DNA from 3 places in the Oceanobacillus timonensis genome. Region 3 is predicted to be linked to each of the others. Evidence: a T-box and tRNA genes for the amino acid it is inferred to sense, from the RefSeq annotation. Region 3 holds a T-box; the other regions hold tRNA genes.
What was found. A T-box is a leader RNA that pairs with one kind of tRNA and senses whether it is charged. The one in region 3 lies ahead of ileS (isoleucine--tRNA ligase), so its partner is inferred to be a tRNA-Ile.

Region 1 (5,889 bases), 240 kb from region 3:
TGGACTGGAATTAATGAGCAGTGGCATGACGCCGCTTCGTTCCTTACAAGCATTCCAGGATTTGACGGTTTCTATGAGTGAAACACCGGTTCTTGGTGTTGTCATCGGAACGGTCTTTACCGTAATCGTGCAAAGTTCTACAGCAACAATCGGTATCCTGCAAGGGTTATTTGCGCAGGGAGCTATTGAATTAGACGCAGCTATTCCCGTGTTGTTTGGTGATAATATCGGAACAACGATTACATCTGTTATCGCCAGTATCGGCGTATCTGTAGCTGCCAAACGCGCTGCTTACACACATGTCATCTTTAACTTAATCGGGGCATTTATTTTTATTTTATTACTTCTACCATTCACCAGCTTTATTGGTTATTTACAATCAATCCTAGGTTTGAACGAGGAGATGACCATTGCGTTTGCGCACGGAAGTTATAATATAGCGAATACGATTATTCAATTTCCGTTCATTGGTGCTTTGGCATGGATTGTGACAAAGCTTGTGCCAGGTGATGATGTTATTATCGAATATAAGCCGAAGCATTTGGATTCTATTTTTCTGCAACAGTCTTCTTCGTTGGCACTGGGGCAGGCAAAATTAGAAGTAGTCCGTATGGGAAAATATGCGTATCAGGGGCTGGAAGAAACACATAATTATGTCACCACACAAAATCCGAAAAATTCAGAGCTGGCCATACAAATTGAAGGGGCACTGAACAATCTGGATCGTAAAATCACGGACTATTTAGTGGATATTGCTTCTACAAACCTGACGGAGATTGAAAGTGCAGAGCATACGGCCTTAATGAGCACCATACGTGATATTGAACGGATTGGTGATCATTTTGAGAATGTCTTAGAATTAGTCGATTATAAAATGTCCAATAAAGTATCTTTAACCGATCAAGCAATTGAAGATTTGAATAAAATGTTTGATTTAACGTACATGACTGTAAAACAGGCTGTGGAATCGTTAGAGATGAGTGACAGAGAAGCTGCTTTGGAAGTGATTCAAAAGGAAGACCAAATTGACAAAATGGAACGCAAATTCCGTAAAAGTCATATCATTCGTATGAATGAAGGCATTTGTAATGGAACAGCAGGTATTGTATTCGTTGATATATTAAGTAACTTAGAACGGATCGGGGATCATGCTGTAAACATTGCCCAGAATGTTTTGGGAGAACATTAATACCCTGGGGCTCTGTCTGATTCAAATACACAGACAGAGCCCTTTCTTTTCTTTTTATGGAGGTATATATGGTGGTGCCCGGCTTTTTGTGACGGAGAATCTGGCCTGGAATGAAAATTTGTTATATAAAATGCCGGATGTGAATAAATTTTTAAAAGTTTTTGTTGAAATATGTTACATTACGTGCTATTATAATTCTTGCAGTCAACTTCCGATAAACATTTTTGCAACTCCGCAAAAAAAGTTGTTGACATAACTTGAAGAACATGATAAATTATATTTTGTTGTTATTTAAATTGTATCTTTATTCCACAGTAGCTCAGTGGTAGAGCTATCGGCTGTTAACCGATCGGTCGTAGGTTCGAATCCTACCTGTGGAGCCATGGCGGTGTAGCTCAGCTGGCGAGAGCGTACGGTTCATACCCGTGAGGTCGGGGGTTCGATCCCCTCCGCCGCTACCAAAAATATACATATATGATTTGCTATTCCATGGCGGTCGTGGCGAAGTGGTTAACGCACCGGATTGTGGCTCCGGCATTCGTGGGTTCGATCCCCACCGGTCGCCCCATAAAAATAGTAAAAGGACCCTTAGCTCAGTTGGTCAGAGCTATCGGCTCATAACCGATCGGTCGCAGGTTCGAGTCCTGCAGGGTCCACCATTAGTTTACCTGGAGGTATACCCAAGTCTGGCTGAAGGGGTCGGTCTTGAAAACCGAGAGGCGGGTTAAACCGCGCGGGGGTTCGAATCCCTCTACCTCCTCCATACATATTTACGAAAAGAAAACGTCATAATTGCGGCTTGGTAGCTCAGTCGGTAGAGCAGAGGACTGAAAATCCTTGTGTCGGCGGTTCGATTCCGTCCCGAGCCATCTTAAAACAAGCGTATGCTTGTTTTTTTAGTATGTCTTTTTATCAGAATGTGAAGATATAACGTTATGGACGGTATTTAAGAAAATTAAATGAAACTTCCCGAAGGTTCATTAAGGCAAAAAAGTTGCCTTTAATCAATTAGAAAAAAAGAAGCTTCCTGAATGCCACTTTTATAAGGAAATATCCACGTCTATCAATGCAAAATATTTGCAAGAAATCGCTCCCTTTGATAACGTAATAATTGTAGACTTAAAAACATCATTTATTTAGAGGAGGAGTTACACATGGCAAAATTTGAATTACCAGAACTACCTTATGCATATGATGCATTGGAACCAACTATCGATAAGGAAACAATGAACATTCACCATACGAAGCATCACAACACCTACGTTACAAAATTAAATGATGCACTAGAAGGACATGAAGATCTGCAGAATAAAACAGTGGAAGAGCTAGTAAGAGACTTGAATGAAGTTCCTGAAAGCATCCGCACAGCAGTACGTAATAATGGCGGCGGACATGCTAACCACAGCTTTTTCTGGAAGACACTATCACCTAATGGCGGTGGAGAACCATCCGGTAAATTAGCTGATGAAATTAACAGCAAATTCGGTTCTTTCGATAAATTTAAAGATGAGTTTGCTACAGCTGCAGCAGGACGTTTCGGTTCAGGCTGGGCATGGCTCGTATTAAACAATGGAGAGCTTGAAATTACAAGCACACCAAACCAGGATTCTCCATTAACAGAAGGCAAAACACCATTACTAGGATTAGATGTATGGGAGCATGCATACTATCTTAAATATCAAAATAGACGCCCGGAATATATTTCAGCATTCTGGAATGTAGTAAACTGGGATCAAGTAGCAAACAATTACGACGCTGCTAAATAAGATGTTTTCCAAAAAAGCTTGCAGAAACATGAAGTTATCTGCAAGCTTTTTTGTATAGATACGGTTCCTTCGCTAAAAATAAAAGGAGAAGGAGTCGTTTTTTATGCAATTACATCAGAAATATAGAAGATACCATCGGCAAAAAGATGAATATAGAGATTTATGGATGCTTCTGCTTATCGGAGCTTTGTATGCAGCAGGCATCTTTTTATCCAATACATTTGTTAATGTGTACCTATGGAAGCAATCAGAGGACTTTTTTGTGATTGCGAATTATCACTTGGCAAGTTACGTATTCCAAGCGCTTTCCTTTATTTATGCTGGAAAATTATCTAAAAAAATCGATCGTATGATCATACTGCGGATTGGCATTCTCTTTTTATGCCTCTTTTTCTTATTTGTTCTGTGGATTGGTGAATTGGCAGCATATTATAATTTTATCCTCGGCTGTTTATTGGGAATCGGTTACGGCTTTTTCTGGTTAGCATATTATGTGCTTACTTTTGAAATAACAGAACCGGATACCAGAGATTGGTTCAATGGCATTTCCGGCACCCTTACATCGTTTGCTGGAATGATTGGTCCTTTGCTTGCCGGATGGATGATTTCAAAAATGACGGATGATGTTGGTTATACGGCTATTTTTATCATCTCGCTTAGCTTATTTATTGCCGCTATTATCGCAAGCTTTTTTATTATACGAAAGGGCAGCAGAGGGAGCTTTGCTTTAGCTGCTGTTATTGAGGAAAGAAAGAAAAATAAAAATTGGAAACGTATTTTACATGCTCATTTTTTTCAAGGGCTCCGAGAAGGGATTTATGGATTTTACATTACGATTTGGATATTCCTTGTAACGAACAGTGAGCTGGTTCTAGGGGTTTTTAATTTATTTCTTTCCGGGTTGTCCATTATTTTTTATTTTGTCGCATTAAAATGGATTAAACCGGCATTGCGAAAAAAGGCTATTTTATTTGGCGGTATTCTGTTATTCGCTTCTATATTTATTATTATTTTTGAAATGAGTTTATTCTGGTTAATTGTCTATGCAGTCATTATTGGCCTTGCATTTCCTATTTTGACTGTACCATATCAATCCCTTACCTATGATGTTATCGGCAAAGCACGGATGGTGAGCGAGAGAAGAGTGGAATATATTGTTGTGCGTGAAATTTATTTGAATCTGGGTCGAATCGCTTCGGTTGCAGCGTTTATTTTTGGGATGTTCCTTTTCCCGGACGACATGATAATACCTGCATTACTCATTATATTCGGTGCAGGACATGCCTTTATTTATTTTTGTGTCCGCAATATTTTTATCGGACCGGTAAAAAATCAAAAAATCGCATTAAAAGAAGATTTTACAGACGAAAAAAGTCGTTAATTGTGGTAAAATCAAACAGTGGTCTTCGCTACACTTGAATGATGGTGTTCATCATCATTCAAGTGTTTAAAAAGATGCATATAAATGATTTATTGCTTATACTTTTAGAAGAACCGTATAATGAAATATGATGGTAGTTCAAAATAGATGCGAAGGAGGAGAAAAGTGGTAGATAAGAAAAAAAAGAAAAAACGGGCCCAGCTTCCTGTTCGTATGAATATTCTTTTCTTTGCCATCTTCTTATTATTTTCTGCACTAATACTCCAGTTAGGTGTTGTGCAAATTTTAAACGGGGAAACATACCAGGATGAAATCGAGCGAACGAACTTAGATACGACCAGTGTCCCTGTGCCCAGGGGAAAGATTTATGATACAAATGGGGAACTGATTGTTGATAATGAAGCGATGTATTCCATTACATACACGCCTCCTAAGGGTGTTCAGGCGGATGATCGTCTGGATGTAGCGGAAACGCTGGCACAATACATCGATATGAGCGATGAGCAGTATATTGACCGAATAACAGATAGAGATAAACGGGAGTACTACTTATTACTTCATCAAGAGGAAATAGAAGAGCGATTAGAAGAAGTCGATACAGAAGAGATGGATAATTCAGAGGTGTACACTGCTACACTGGAATTGATTACAGATGATGAGATTGCTGATTTTTCCGATGATGAATTAGAAGTTATTGCTATTAAAAAAGAACTGGATAAAGCATATGCATTAACACCGCAAGTCGTTAAAAATGAAGATGTTTCTGCAGAAGAATATGCGGCTGTAGCAGAAAATCTGGATAAACTGCCTGGGATCAATGCCACAACAGACTGGAATCGGGTTTATCCGAATGGAGATACATTGACAAGTATTTTAGGCAGTATCACCAGCCAGGAGGAAGGAATTCCAGCGGAAGACATGAGCGCTTATCTGACAAAAGGATACAGCAGAAATGACCGTGTCGGCACAAGCGGAATTGAAGAGCAATATGAAGACTTCTTGAGAGGGCGTAAAGAACAGATTCAATATACAACACGCCCCAATGGATCGATTGTCGATTCAGATACGATTGTAGAAGGAGAGCGGGGGAAAGATTTAGTTTTAACAACAGATTTGGGCCTCCAACAGGAAGTTGATGAGATTTTATTAGATGAATTCCAATCTATGAAGGCGAATAGCCCTCATGCGAATCGATTTGCTACAAATGCGTTTGCAGTGGTTATGAACCCGAAAACCGGGGAACTGCTATCAATGTCCGGCGTGAACTATGATAGAGAAGAGGACGAATACAGTGATGCTGCATTTATGGCACTGTCGAGTGCGTTTGAACCTGGTTCCAGTATTAAAGGAGCAACCATTCTGACAGGATATGACTCTGGTGCTATTTCGCCGGGGGATACGTTCTATGACGCTCCGTTACGATTGGCAGGAGGAGGAATAAAAAAATCTACTCATAATATGGGAACGGTGGATGATTTATCAGCCCTGGAAAGATCCTCCAACGTGTACATGTTCTACGTTGCCTTACGTCTGGGCGGCGATTATCGTCACCC
Region 2 (5,889 bases), 1.3 Mb from region 3:
ATTACTTCCAGTCAGTCTAAAAAATACATCCTCTAACCGCGGACGGACAAGTTCTAACCGCTCTACATCTATATTATTTTCTCTACAATAAGAAATCAGATTTTCCATTGCTGACAGAGCTTCTTCTGTATAGATTAAAAATGCATCCTTCTCCTGCGAAACTTCACCATACGATTCCAGCTGTTCCTCTGAAATACAGTCTGCTTTAATATAAATGGAAGGAACTGCATATTGTTGGAGTAATTCACCAACCGCACCATTTTCAATCAATTTCCCTCGATCGAGAAAAGCAACATCATCACAGAGTCTTTCCACTTCCTCCATGTAATGACTCGCATAGATAACAGTCTTTCCAGCAATTTTCAGTTCTTCAATCATTTGAAAAATATATTGTCGTGATTGTGGATCTATGCCAACCGTCGGCTCATCCATAATGATAAGCTCCGGATTATGCATCAGTGCACATCCAATATTCAGTCTCCGCTTCATCCCTCCTGAAAAAGTAGCTACTTTATCCTTGCTCCTTTCGCTAAGACCAATTTGTGTTAACACTTCTCTTGTCCGCTGGGCCAATTTGTTTCCTTTTAACCCATATATTCTGCCAAATAAATATAAGTTGCCAGACGCTGTGATATGCTCCTCCAAAACAATATCCTGTGGAACATATCCAAATTTCTGTTTTGTTTTGTCTGAGATGCGTTGTTTATTCCATTCGATTTTTCCTTGGTAATCGCGAATAATAGATGTAATCATTTTAATTAATGTGGATTTTCCTGCGCCATTTGGGCCGACAAGCCCATAACAGGTTCCCTCAGGGATAGTCATGGAAACATTTTTTAGTGCTTCCGTTTTATCATAACGCTTTGTTACGTTTTGAACCGTCAGCATACTCACCATCTCCTTTCACTTCTATTATGGCAAAGGAATGAAGGTTTGCGGGAAGGAAGGAGATAACATGTAAGGTTGAATGTATGACATGCTGAAATAATTGTATAAAAAAAGAAAGTTACTGTTAGCTGTTTTTTCGGTGCAAGCCTTTATTTATTCACCATTTTTCATGGCTTTCAACGTAATTGCCGTAACGAAATATGTTAAACAGATAATCGCTATGGACACTACAATAGCTGTTGGAAAAGTCATTATTTCCCCTCCTTTCTCTTATATTATGACAAAAGAACAAAGCGTTGGGGAATGGAGGAGAATAGTATGCAGAAATATATGTATGACCTGCTAAGAATACGGATTGACATCTATACAGATTGGAAGAATTGTTCTAGTTAATGGTAGGTTTCATGGTACGATACTTTCCCATATAACCCCCCTTCATATAACTCTATACAAAAGGGGGAATGGCAAATTTTTAAAACAAAATGTAAAGACCAAAGCTCACGCAGGCCTGGTTTCTGTTCTTAGATGCATTTCATGCGTATTTTATTGTGTATACTTACCTTAAATTGTTCCTATTAACTGATGTGAAGAGAATCTAAACCTTTTTTGCTAAAACCAATTATTAACATGGCTTAGCCCATATCAAATATAAGGAACCCGCCAAGTAACGTTCTTCTCTAATCAGATTTACATCAGACTTTTCTATAATAGCAGATATATTTCTATTTTGATGACAGCCTACAGCCTTTAAAGCCAATGGATCTACCATTTTTTGCATTCCTGCCAGGAGTTTATTTTCGCTAATGCCATGTTCCAGCATCAGTATTTTCCCATCCGGCTTACACCACTTTTGAAACTTATTCAGGACCCCCACTGGTTCTTGGTAGGCACAAAAACTAGTAGACGATATGATTGTATCAAAGCTGTTTTCATTTAAATCAAGTCTTTCAACATCATTTTGGATAAGTGTCGTTTGAAAAGGATAATCTTTTGCCGCATACGCTGCTCTTTTCAACATTTCGGAGCTAAAATCCACTCCTGTCAGTTCGATATCTCTACGATAAAAAGGAAAGTTAAGACCTGAACCAATAGCAACTTCCAGAACGTTCCCCGCTGTTTCTTGAAAAATTCGCTTGCGAAATCGATACAATGGATCATTTTTGCGCCGTTTATCATATTTTTCAGCTTGCTTATCAAATTTTTTAATTAATGATTTTTGATTCATATTATTTTATCCCTCAATTTCCTATTTATTTGAATGTTTTTTACTTCATGAAACCTTGGATACCTCCCATGAAATATTATTATTTTAATATTTCGTCTTTTTCACCAAAAAATATCTATTTACTTCATATTCTATAGGGAAACGCACTTGTTTTCTATATAAAAAAATAAAAAAGACGTTAGCGAATTTCCATCCCTGTCTCCTTTTCTAAGGAGACAGGGATTTCTTTCACCAACGTCAAATATTATACAACCAATTATAATACAATCAAAAAAAGAACTCATTTAGAGTTCAGAACTTTGCCCAGGTCTTAGAAGGCAGTTGCATTATTGTTCTAATTCAAGAACGTAATGATAATCGTTACATTAACATACAAATGTATGAGATTTGCACCATAAATATATGTATAAGTAATGGGCCTGAGTGGACTCGAACCACCGACCTCACGCTTATCAGGCGTGCGCTCTAACCAGCTGAGCTACAGGCCCATTTTGATAATGGAGCGGGTGAAGGGAATCGAACCCTCATCATCAGCTTGGAAGGCTGAGGTTTTACCACTAAACTACACCCGCATATTTAAGATGGTGGAGGGAGTAGGACTCGAACCTACGAACCCGATGGGAGCGGATTTACAGTCCGCCGCGTTTGGCCAACTTCGCTATCCCTCCGCTTTTTTGAAAAGATGGTGGCTCGGGACGGAATCGAACCGCCGACACAAGGATTTTCAGTCCTCTGCTCTACCGACTGAGCTACCAAGCCATAAGCAGTTTTAAATTTTTAATGGCGGTCCGGACGGGACTCGAACCCGCGACCTCCTGCGTGACAGGCAGGCATTCTAACCAGCTGAACTACCGGACCAGTTTGGTTGCGGGGGCAGGATTTGAACCTGCGACCTCTGGGTTATGAGCCCAACGAGCTGCCAGACTGCTCCACCCCGCGATATAAATATATAAATCTTATATGGTGGAGGATGCAGGGCTCGAACCTGCGACCCCCTGCTTGTAAGGCAGGTGCTCTCCCAGCTGAGCTAATCCTCCAAAGTACAAATGCGTCAATAAAAATAAAATGGTGACCCGTACGGGATTCGAACCCGTGTTACCGCCGTGAAAGGGCGGTGTCTTAACCACTTGACCAACGGGCCAGTTAATTTTTTCCAAATATTAGACAAATAAATAATTTCACAGGCAGATTTTAAAAGTTGAGCTTAAATCTACGAGCAATCGGGGATTAACCGATGTTCTACCGTGAAGGTACTGTGAAATAATCGATTGCCTGGCAACGTCCTACTCTCGCAGGGGGAAGCCCCCAACTACCATCGGCGCTGAAGAACTTAACTTCTGTGTTCGGCATGAGAACAGGTGTGACCTCTTCGCTATCGCTACCAGACTATTTTTAGCTTGTTTAGGATTTGCACCCTGAAAACTAAATAAGAGTAACGTGACAAACAAAAACTTAGATAAGTCCTCAATCGATTAGTATCCGTCAGCTGCACGTGTCACCACGCTTCCACCTCGGACCTATCAACCTCATCGTCTTTGAGGGATTTTACTCACTTGAAGTGATGGGAAGTTTCATCTTGAGGGGGGCTTCATGCTTAGATGCTTTCAGCACTTATCCTTACCACACGTAGCTACCCAGCTATGCTCCTGGCGGAACAACTGGTACACCAGCGGTGTGTCCATCCCGGTCCTCTCGTACTAAGGACAGCTCCTCTCAAACTTCCGACGCCCACGACGGATAGGGACCGAACTGTCTCACGACGTTCTGAACCCAGCTCGCGTACCGCTTTAATGGGCGAACAGCCCAACCCTTGGGACCGACTACAGCCCCAGGATGCGATGAGCCGACATCGAGGTGCCAAACCTCCCCGTCGATGTGAACTCTTGGGGGAGATAAGCCTGTTATCCCCGGGGTAGCTTTTATCCGTTGAGCGATGGCCCTTCCATGCGGAACCACCGGATCACTAAGCCCGACTTTCGTCCCTGCTCGACTTGTAGGTCTCGCAGTCAAGCTCCCTTCTGCCTTTACACTCTTCGAATGATTTCCAACCATTCTGAGGGAACCTTTGGGCGCCTCCGTTACCTTTTAGGAGGCGACCGCCCCAGTCAAACTGCCCGCCTGACACTGTCTCCGAACCGGATCACGGTCCTGGGTTAGAATGGTCATACAGTTAGGGTGGTATCCCACGGATGCCTCCACGTAAGCTAGCGCTCACGTTTCAAAGGCTCCCACCTATCCTGTACAAACTGCACAAACATTCCATATCAGGCTACAGTAAAGCTCCACGGGGTCTTTCCGTCCTGTCGCGGGTAATGCGCATCTTCACGCATAGTATAATTTCACCGGGTCTCTCGTTGAGACAGTGCCCAAGTCGTTGCACCTTTCGTGCGGGTCGGAACTTACCCGACAAGGAATTTCGCTACCTTAGGACCGTTATAGTTACGGCCGCCGTTTACTGGGGCTTCGATTCAGAGCTTCGCCCGAAAGCTAACTCTTCCTCTTAACCTTCCAGCACCGGGCAGGTGTCAGCCCCTATACTTCGCCTTTCGGCTTCGCAGAGACCTGTGTTTTTGCTAAACAGTCGCTTGGGCCTATTCACTGCGGCTCAGACTCAGCCTGAGCACCCCTTCTCCCGAAGTTACGGGGTCATTTTGCCGAGTTCCTTAACGAGAGTTCTCCCGCTCACCTTAGGATTCTCTCCTCGCCTACCTGTGTCGGTTTGCGGTACGGGCACCTATGATCTAACTAGAGGCTTTTCTTGGCAGTGTGAAATCCGGAACTTCGGTACTTCATTTCCCTCCCCGTCACAGCTCAGAAATATGTCAGACGGATTTGCCTATCTGACTTCCTCGCATGCTTGGACGCACATCCATCGGTGCGCACTCCTTATCCTCCTGCGTCCCCCCATTGCTCAAACAATCATGAGGTGGTACAGGAATATCAACCTGTTATCCATCGCCTACGCCTGTCGGCCTCGGCTTAGGTCCCGACTAACCCTGAGAGGACGAGCCTTCCTCAGGAAACCTTAGGCTTTCGGTGAAAGAGATTCTCACTCTTTTTTCGCTACTCATACCGGCATTCTCACTTCAAAGCGCTCCACCAGTCCTCACGGTCTGACTTCTCTGCCCTTTGAACGCTCTCCTACCATTGTTCGTAAGAACAATCCGCAGCTTCGGTGATACGTTTAGCCCCGGTACATTTTCGGCGCAGCGTCACTCGACCAGTGAGCTATTACGCACTCTTTCAATGATGGCTGCTTCTAAGCCAACATCCTGGTTGTCTGTGCAACGCCACATCCTTTTCCACTTAACGTATACTTAGGGACCTTAGCTGGCGGTCTGGGCTGTTTCCCTTTCGACTATGAACCTTATCACCCATAGTCTGACTCCCAAGCGGAAGTAACTGGCATTCGGAGTTTGACTGAATTCGGTAACCCGGTAGGGGCCCCTAGTCCAATCAGTGCTCTACCTCCAGTACTCTATTGCTTGAGGCTAGCCCTAAAGCTATTTCGGAGAGAACCAGCTATCTCTGTGTTCGATTGGAATTTCACCGCTACCCACACCTCATCCCCGCATTTTTCAACATACGTGGGTTCGGGCCTCCAGTCAGTGTTACCTGACCTTCACCCTGGACATGGGTAGATCACACAGTTTCGGGTCTACGACCGTATACTCACTCGCCCTATTCAGACTCGCTTTCGCTGCGGCTCCGTGTCTTCCACTTAACCTTGCATACGATCGTAACTCGCCGGTCCATTCTACAAAAGGTACGCCGTC
Region 3 (5,889 bases):
GTAGGGATTCCAAGTTTTCTTATTCCGCCGTCTTGTTTTGGAATGTCAACCCGCATTACGGGTTGAGGTTTATACTTCCCAAGATACAACTGCGTTAATAGTTCTTCCCTGTGCTCCTTCAAGTATGGAAGCAGCTGGTCGTATGTCATACCATCCACTCCCGCTGCTCCCTTGTTTCTGACCACTTGAAGGTAAGCTTGATTTAGATTGTCCCTTGAAAGGATTCTTTCAAACAGATTGGATACACCATTTTGATTGTTCTTTTCACCATGAAAGGCACTATGCACTTCGACATACCCTTCATGTTCCACATTATCTCTCTGCCGATAGCCAGGTTCTCCTGTTTTCTGCAGTTCTCGCACCTTTCACACCTCCTAGACTTTTCAAAATTACGATTGTTCGGTCCTTCATGTTTTGGCCTTTTCACACTACTACGACCTCTGCTGACTTCTTGTGATTCACCAAGATGTCACCACCTTAGTTGTGTTGACTCGTTATTCTTCAACTTGTTCATCACCCTCACAAGACCTCCCCCGGTAAGAGTGAGAACTTTCCTCCCATATAACTGCTAGATTTACTGTATAGGTTTCGGGCAGTATTGGACTTCATCTTGTAGTGCAGATTTATCCGACCTAATCCAGCCTTCTATCTAATTTCTGTTCGTCAGTCCAGGAGTTTGCGTCTGACTTCCTTCAGCCACTATCTCACAATAGCCACCTTGTCTTTCGCTAACAGTTCCTACTGCCAAGCCTGTAGTGGACTTTCACCACCAAGTTCTCACCCATGCAGGGCGCACACCTAAAAAAGAGCCAGCTCTTAGAAAGCCGGCTCTTTTTTACTTTAATCCATATAGTTTTCTTTCACTACACTTGCACATCTTGCGCACAATGTTGGATGATCTTGATCTTCACCCACTGTTTCAGAAGAAACCCAGCAGCGTTCACAAGTTTCGCCCGGATGTTTTTCGACTTTCACTTCTACATAATCATATGCTTTGCCGATTCCTTTTTCGCTGGTAACAACTGCTTCAGATACAATAAAGTACTGGTGCAGGTGTGTAACATTTTCAAGCACCTGTTTTGTCTCATCATCCAGCGGTGCTAATGTTATTTTTGCTTCTAAAGATTTTCCAATAACTTTTTCGCTTCTAGCTTCTTCCAGAGCTTTTAGGACATCATCTCTTACTTCCATAAAGTGGTCCCATTTACCGACAACCTCTTCTGACCCTGCAACTTGACGCGGCTCAGGAATGTCTGTTAAATGAACTGTTTCAGCTTCCACTCCAGGGATATATTCCCAAACTTCTTCCGTAGTATGCGGAATAATTGGAGCAATTAACTTCACAAGTGTTGTTAAGATTTCATAGTATCCGGTTTGAATACTGCGACGGCGAGGATTATCCGCTGCTTCAATATATAGAATATCTTTCGCAAAATCTAAATAGAAGGAGCTTAAATCAACAGCACAGAAATTATGAACCTGGCTGATGACCGGCGCAAATTCAAATTCCTCATAATTATCACGCGCATTTTTCAAGATTTGCTGCAGGCGATGAAGCATATAACGGTCGACTTCTTGCAAATCTTCATCCTTCACACGGTCTTTACTCGGATCAAAATCAGCAAGGTTTGCTAATAAGAAACGGAAGGTATTGCGGATTTTCCGATAACTTTCCGATGTTTGTTTTAAAATAGCATCCGAAATACGTACATCTGCCTGATAATCTACACTGGATACCCAGAGACGCAAAATATCGGCACCTAATTGTTTTTGTACTTTAGAAGGATCAATGGTATTACCCAATGATTTACTCATCTTACGGCCATTTCCGTCAAGGGTGAAACCATGGCTGATAATATTTTTAAATGGTGTTTTTCCAGTTATAGCTACAGACGTAGATAAGGATGAATTAAACCAGCCACGATACTGGTCACTGCCTTCTAAATACACATCAGCTGGACGATCGAGCTCTTCACGGTTCATCAGTACCCCTTCATGTGAGGAACCTGAATCAAACCACACATCCATAATGTCAGCTTCTTTAGTAAACTTGCCATTCGGGCTGTGCTCCGAAGTATACCCTTCCGGCAATAAATCTTTGGCTTCTCTCTCAAACCAGACATTCGAACCATATTCACGGAAAAGTTCCGATACATGTGAAATCGTCTCGTCGTTAATGATTGGTGTGCCGTCTTCTCCATAAAATACCGGAATCGGAACACCCCAGGCGCGTTGTCTGGAAATACACCAGTCTTCCCGGTCTCTTACCATATTATAGAGTCTCGTTTCTCCCCAATGCGGATACCAGTTCACTTGTTTGATTTCATCCAGAATATCCTGACGGAAGTCTTTAATTGACGCAAACCACTGTGATGTCGCACGGAAAATCGTTGGTTTCTTTGTTCTCCAATCATGCGGATACGAGTGTGTGATGAACTCTAATTTTAATAGTGCTCCATCTTCCTCTAATTTTTCTGTGATAGCTTTATTTGCTTTATCATAGAACAATCCTTCGAATCCCGGCGCTTCACTGGTGAATACACCCTTCTCATCTACTGGACAAAAAGCATCGATGCCATATCTGCGGCAAACATAGAAGTCATCTTCCCCATGACCAGGCGCTGTATGAACACAGCCTGTTCCTGCGTCTGTTGTCACATGCTCTCCCAGCATAACAAGCGATTTGCGGTCATAAAAAGGATGCTGCGCTTCTACGCGATCTGCTTCCTGACCTTTGAATTTCTTGACAACCGTTACATCTTCCCAACCTAATTCTTCTTTTACATCTTCTAACAAAGCTTCTGCAACGATATACTTTTCATCATTTACTTGTGCCACCACATAGCTTAAGTCAGGATGTAAACTGATTCCTAAGTTCGCTGGAAGCGTCCAAGGAGTTGTCGTCCAAATAATCATTTTTTCTCCGCCATCAAATACATCTTTTCCGTCTGTTACTTCAAAAGAAACATAGATAGAAGGAGAGCGTTTATCCTGATACTCGATTTCTGCTTCTGCAAGAGCTGATTCCGAAGACGGAGACCAATATACCGGCTTGAGGCCTTTATAAATATAACCTTTCCGTGCCATCTCACCAAATACTTTAATTTGCGAAGCTTCATAATCCTTCGTTAGCGTAATATATGGATTATCCCAATCTCCACGCACACCTAATTTTTTAAATTGCGTACGCTGGCTGTCAATTTGCTGAAGGGCATATTCTTCACAAAGCTTACGAAATTCCGCCACAGACATTTCTTTTCGTTTTACTTTCTTCTTCGCTAGCGCCGTTTCAATCGGCAATCCATGTGTATCCCAGCCAGGAACATAGGGAGCATAGTAACCAGTCATGGATTTATAACGGACAATGAAATCCTTTAAGATTTTATTCAACGCATGCCCAATATGGATATCTCCATTCGCATAAGGAGGCCCATCATGCAAAACGAATAATGGTCTGTCCGCTGTACGTTCCAGATTTTTTTGATATTGATTGTTTTCTTCCCATTTTTTTTGGCGTTCCGGTTCTTTATTCGGAAGATTTCCACGCATTGGGAAAGCTGTTTTCGGCATTAATAATGTTTGTTTGTATTCCAAGATATTCCCTCCTGTAATGTTCATCACATATTAAAATGTTTTTTAAATACAAAAAGAGCCCTCTAATCCCTAAAGGGACGAGAAGACTCGCGGTACCACCCTTATAAATTTAATGACCCGCATTAAATTCACTCGATATCCGTAACGTGGACAGCCGGCTGTTCCTACATTTTTTCGTAACAGCTACTCCAGAGTGATTTTCTAAAAGTACTTTGTATCAGGCTTCCACCGTCCCTGACTCGCTTAGACAAAATAATCTTCTATACTTTCTCTTTCTTCGTATTTATTATAAAAATCATATCATTTTTTCATATAAAACCAATGTTATAAACGCTACACTTGTATGAATTATATGTAATATATAAGTTTAAGTCAAGTCTTTACGATTCATGTTCCATTAGTTCTAAATCTTCATCTACCTCTGTATCAAACAATTCTTCCCAATCGTCTGTACCGAGCATTTCTAATTGTGCCTGGACGAGCATGCGCATTCTGGAACGGAATACCTTGGCCTGTTTTTTCAGTTCTTCTACATCCAGTGAAATTTTTCGTGCTTTGCTTAATGACTCATTGACAATACGATCTGCATTTTTTTCAGCTTCTTTGACAATTAATTTTGCTTCTTTTTGCGCACTGCCTTTAATATCTTCTGCTGTTTCCTGCGCAACAAGAATCGACTTATTTAATGTCTCTTCAATATTTGTAAAATGCCCCAATCTTTCTTGAAGCTCTTTTGCCTTCTGGTCTAACTCATCTCTCTCACGGATGACAATTTCATAATCTTTTTTCACTTGATCCAGAAATTTATTGACTTCATCCACGTCATAGCCTTTCCATCCTCTTGCAAATTCTTTATTATGAATATCTAATGGTGATAGTGCCACCATCTCCACCTCCCTGTTCGGTGTTTTTAGCTTCTCTTTCATTATTCAATAATTCGAGCTAAAATTCCAGTATTTATTGCAATTTCGCGGCAGTCATTTTGATTTTATCTTTTTTCGTCCTCCCGCGGATTGCTACTACTTTACTTCTGCCTTTTCCCCGGACAGAGAGCATGTCCCCTTCTTGTAACTGGAATTTCACATCATCGACTACCCGGTAATTTACTTTTACATGCAGTTTTTGAATCAAAACAGCTGCGTCTTTCCGGGATACCCCATATATCTCTTTCACCACTGTATCCAGTCGCAAAGAGGAAATAGTCTTCTCAGACTCTGTCCAAGCTTCTTTTTTAACAAGAAGAGAAGTCAGCGGGGTTTCTTTAAAAGATATACGGGATTTTTTAATCGATGTCAAATTCATCTTGATAAACGGAACAACCTCTCCTGCCGCCAGCAAATGAACTTTTCCATCTGCTATCATGATATCTCCCAGTTTTTTACGCTTTATACCCTGGGACATAAAAGCTCCCATGACATCCCGGTGTTCCAGTCGAACGAATTTTTCCGGATAAACTGCCTCCAAGAGCTCCACTTGGAACATTTCCTCTGTGATGGTTTCATACACAGGGGCAATCACGATTCTTTTTCGTTCACTGTACAGAGAACCGCCAAATGCTTCCACTTGCAATTCATCCTGATGGACACCTAAAAGCATCTGTACAATTTCCTGTTCACGGGGATCCAAAAAATCTGTCAATTTCGGGATATAAGATCGCTCCACCTGGTCTTTCCAAGAAAGAACCTGATCAATAAAAGGCTGCTCTTCTTTTCGAAAATGCTGATAAACTTCCATGGTCATCCCTTTCTTTCCACCTTACATCATTGCAAGCTGCATAAAGCCCATTCTGGCAAAATACAATAACATAATCGCAACAATTGGAGAAAAATCAATCATGCCAAGTGGCGGAATAAACTTACGGAATATTTCTAAATAAGGCTCGCAAATGTTTCCGAGCATTTCTCCAAATTTTGACTCCCTTGCTCCCGGGAACCAGGACATCAAAATATATATAATTAATGCAAAGCTATAAATGTTTAAAGCTATACTTATTAGTGAAACGATTTGTCCCAACATCAGCTGCTACCATCCTTTATCGTAATCTTCCTGTTCATATAACATTTCAGAGATACTTCCGGATATCTCTACATTATCCGGCGTACATAGAAATGTTTCTGATCCCAATTTTTGAATATCCCCTTTCACGGCATATACTGTTCCGCTCAAAAAATCCACAATCCGCTTTGCCTGTTGATGATCAACTCGCTGCAAATTGATGATAACTGCCCGTCTGTTCACAACGTTATCAGCAATATCCTGAGCTTCATTATAATTTCTGGGTTCAGCTAAAACAAC

Region 1: it encodes a tRNA-Ile, which carries the amino acid that the T-box ahead of ileS (isoleucine--tRNA ligase) is inferred to sense. The anticodon was not compared.
Region 2: it encodes a tRNA-Ile, which carries the amino acid that the T-box ahead of ileS (isoleucine--tRNA ligase) is inferred to sense. The anticodon was not compared.

What each region holds. Positions count from the first base shown of each region.
Region 1 is NZ_LT800497.1:2,667,655-2,673,543, reverse strand. It holds gene B7E05_RS13090 (Na/Pi cotransporter family protein) at 1-1,189, shown strand, start outside; tRNA gene B7E05_RS13085 (tRNA-Asn) at 1,498-1,572, shown strand; tRNA gene B7E05_RS13080 (tRNA-Met) at 1,574-1,650, shown strand; tRNA gene B7E05_RS13075 (tRNA-His) at 1,682-1,757, shown strand; tRNA gene B7E05_RS13070 (tRNA-Ile) at 1,772-1,848, shown strand; tRNA gene B7E05_RS13065 (tRNA-Ser) at 1,860-1,952, shown strand; tRNA gene B7E05_RS13060 (tRNA-Phe) at 1,986-2,058, shown strand; gene sodA (superoxide dismutase SodA) at 2,344-2,955, shown strand; gene B7E05_RS13050 (MFS transporter) at 3,059-4,336, shown strand; gene B7E05_RS13045 (peptidoglycan D,D-transpeptidase FtsI family protein) at 4,502-5,889, shown strand, end outside.
Region 2 is NZ_LT800497.1:4,169,561-4,175,449, forward strand. It holds gene B7E05_RS20455 (ABC transporter ATP-binding protein) at 1-888, opposite strand, end outside; gene B7E05_RS20460 (class I SAM-dependent methyltransferase) at 1,511-2,113, opposite strand; tRNA gene B7E05_RS20465 (tRNA-Ile) at 2,528-2,601, opposite strand; tRNA gene B7E05_RS20470 (tRNA-Gly) at 2,612-2,685, opposite strand; tRNA gene B7E05_RS20475 (tRNA-Tyr) at 2,696-2,781, opposite strand; tRNA gene B7E05_RS20480 (tRNA-Phe) at 2,797-2,872, opposite strand; tRNA gene B7E05_RS20485 (tRNA-Asp) at 2,895-2,971, opposite strand; tRNA gene B7E05_RS20490 (tRNA-Met) at 2,976-3,052, opposite strand; tRNA gene B7E05_RS20495 (tRNA-Val) at 3,075-3,150, opposite strand; tRNA gene B7E05_RS20500 (tRNA-Glu) at 3,180-3,254, opposite strand; rRNA gene rrf (5S ribosomal RNA) at 3,384-3,499, opposite strand; rRNA gene B7E05_RS20510 (23S ribosomal RNA) at 3,566-5,889, opposite strand, start outside.
Region 3 is NZ_LT800497.1:2,905,951-2,911,839, forward strand. It holds gene ltrA (group II intron reverse transcriptase/maturase) at 1-362, opposite strand, end outside; gene ileS (isoleucine--tRNA ligase) at 841-3,594, opposite strand; T-box leader at 3,665-3,881, opposite strand; gene B7E05_RS14235 (DivIVA domain-containing protein) at 3,975-4,478, opposite strand; gene B7E05_RS14240 (YlmH family RNA-binding protein) at 4,552-5,328, opposite strand; gene B7E05_RS14245 (YggT family protein) at 5,350-5,607, opposite strand; gene B7E05_RS14250 (cell division protein SepF) at 5,617-5,889, opposite strand, start outside.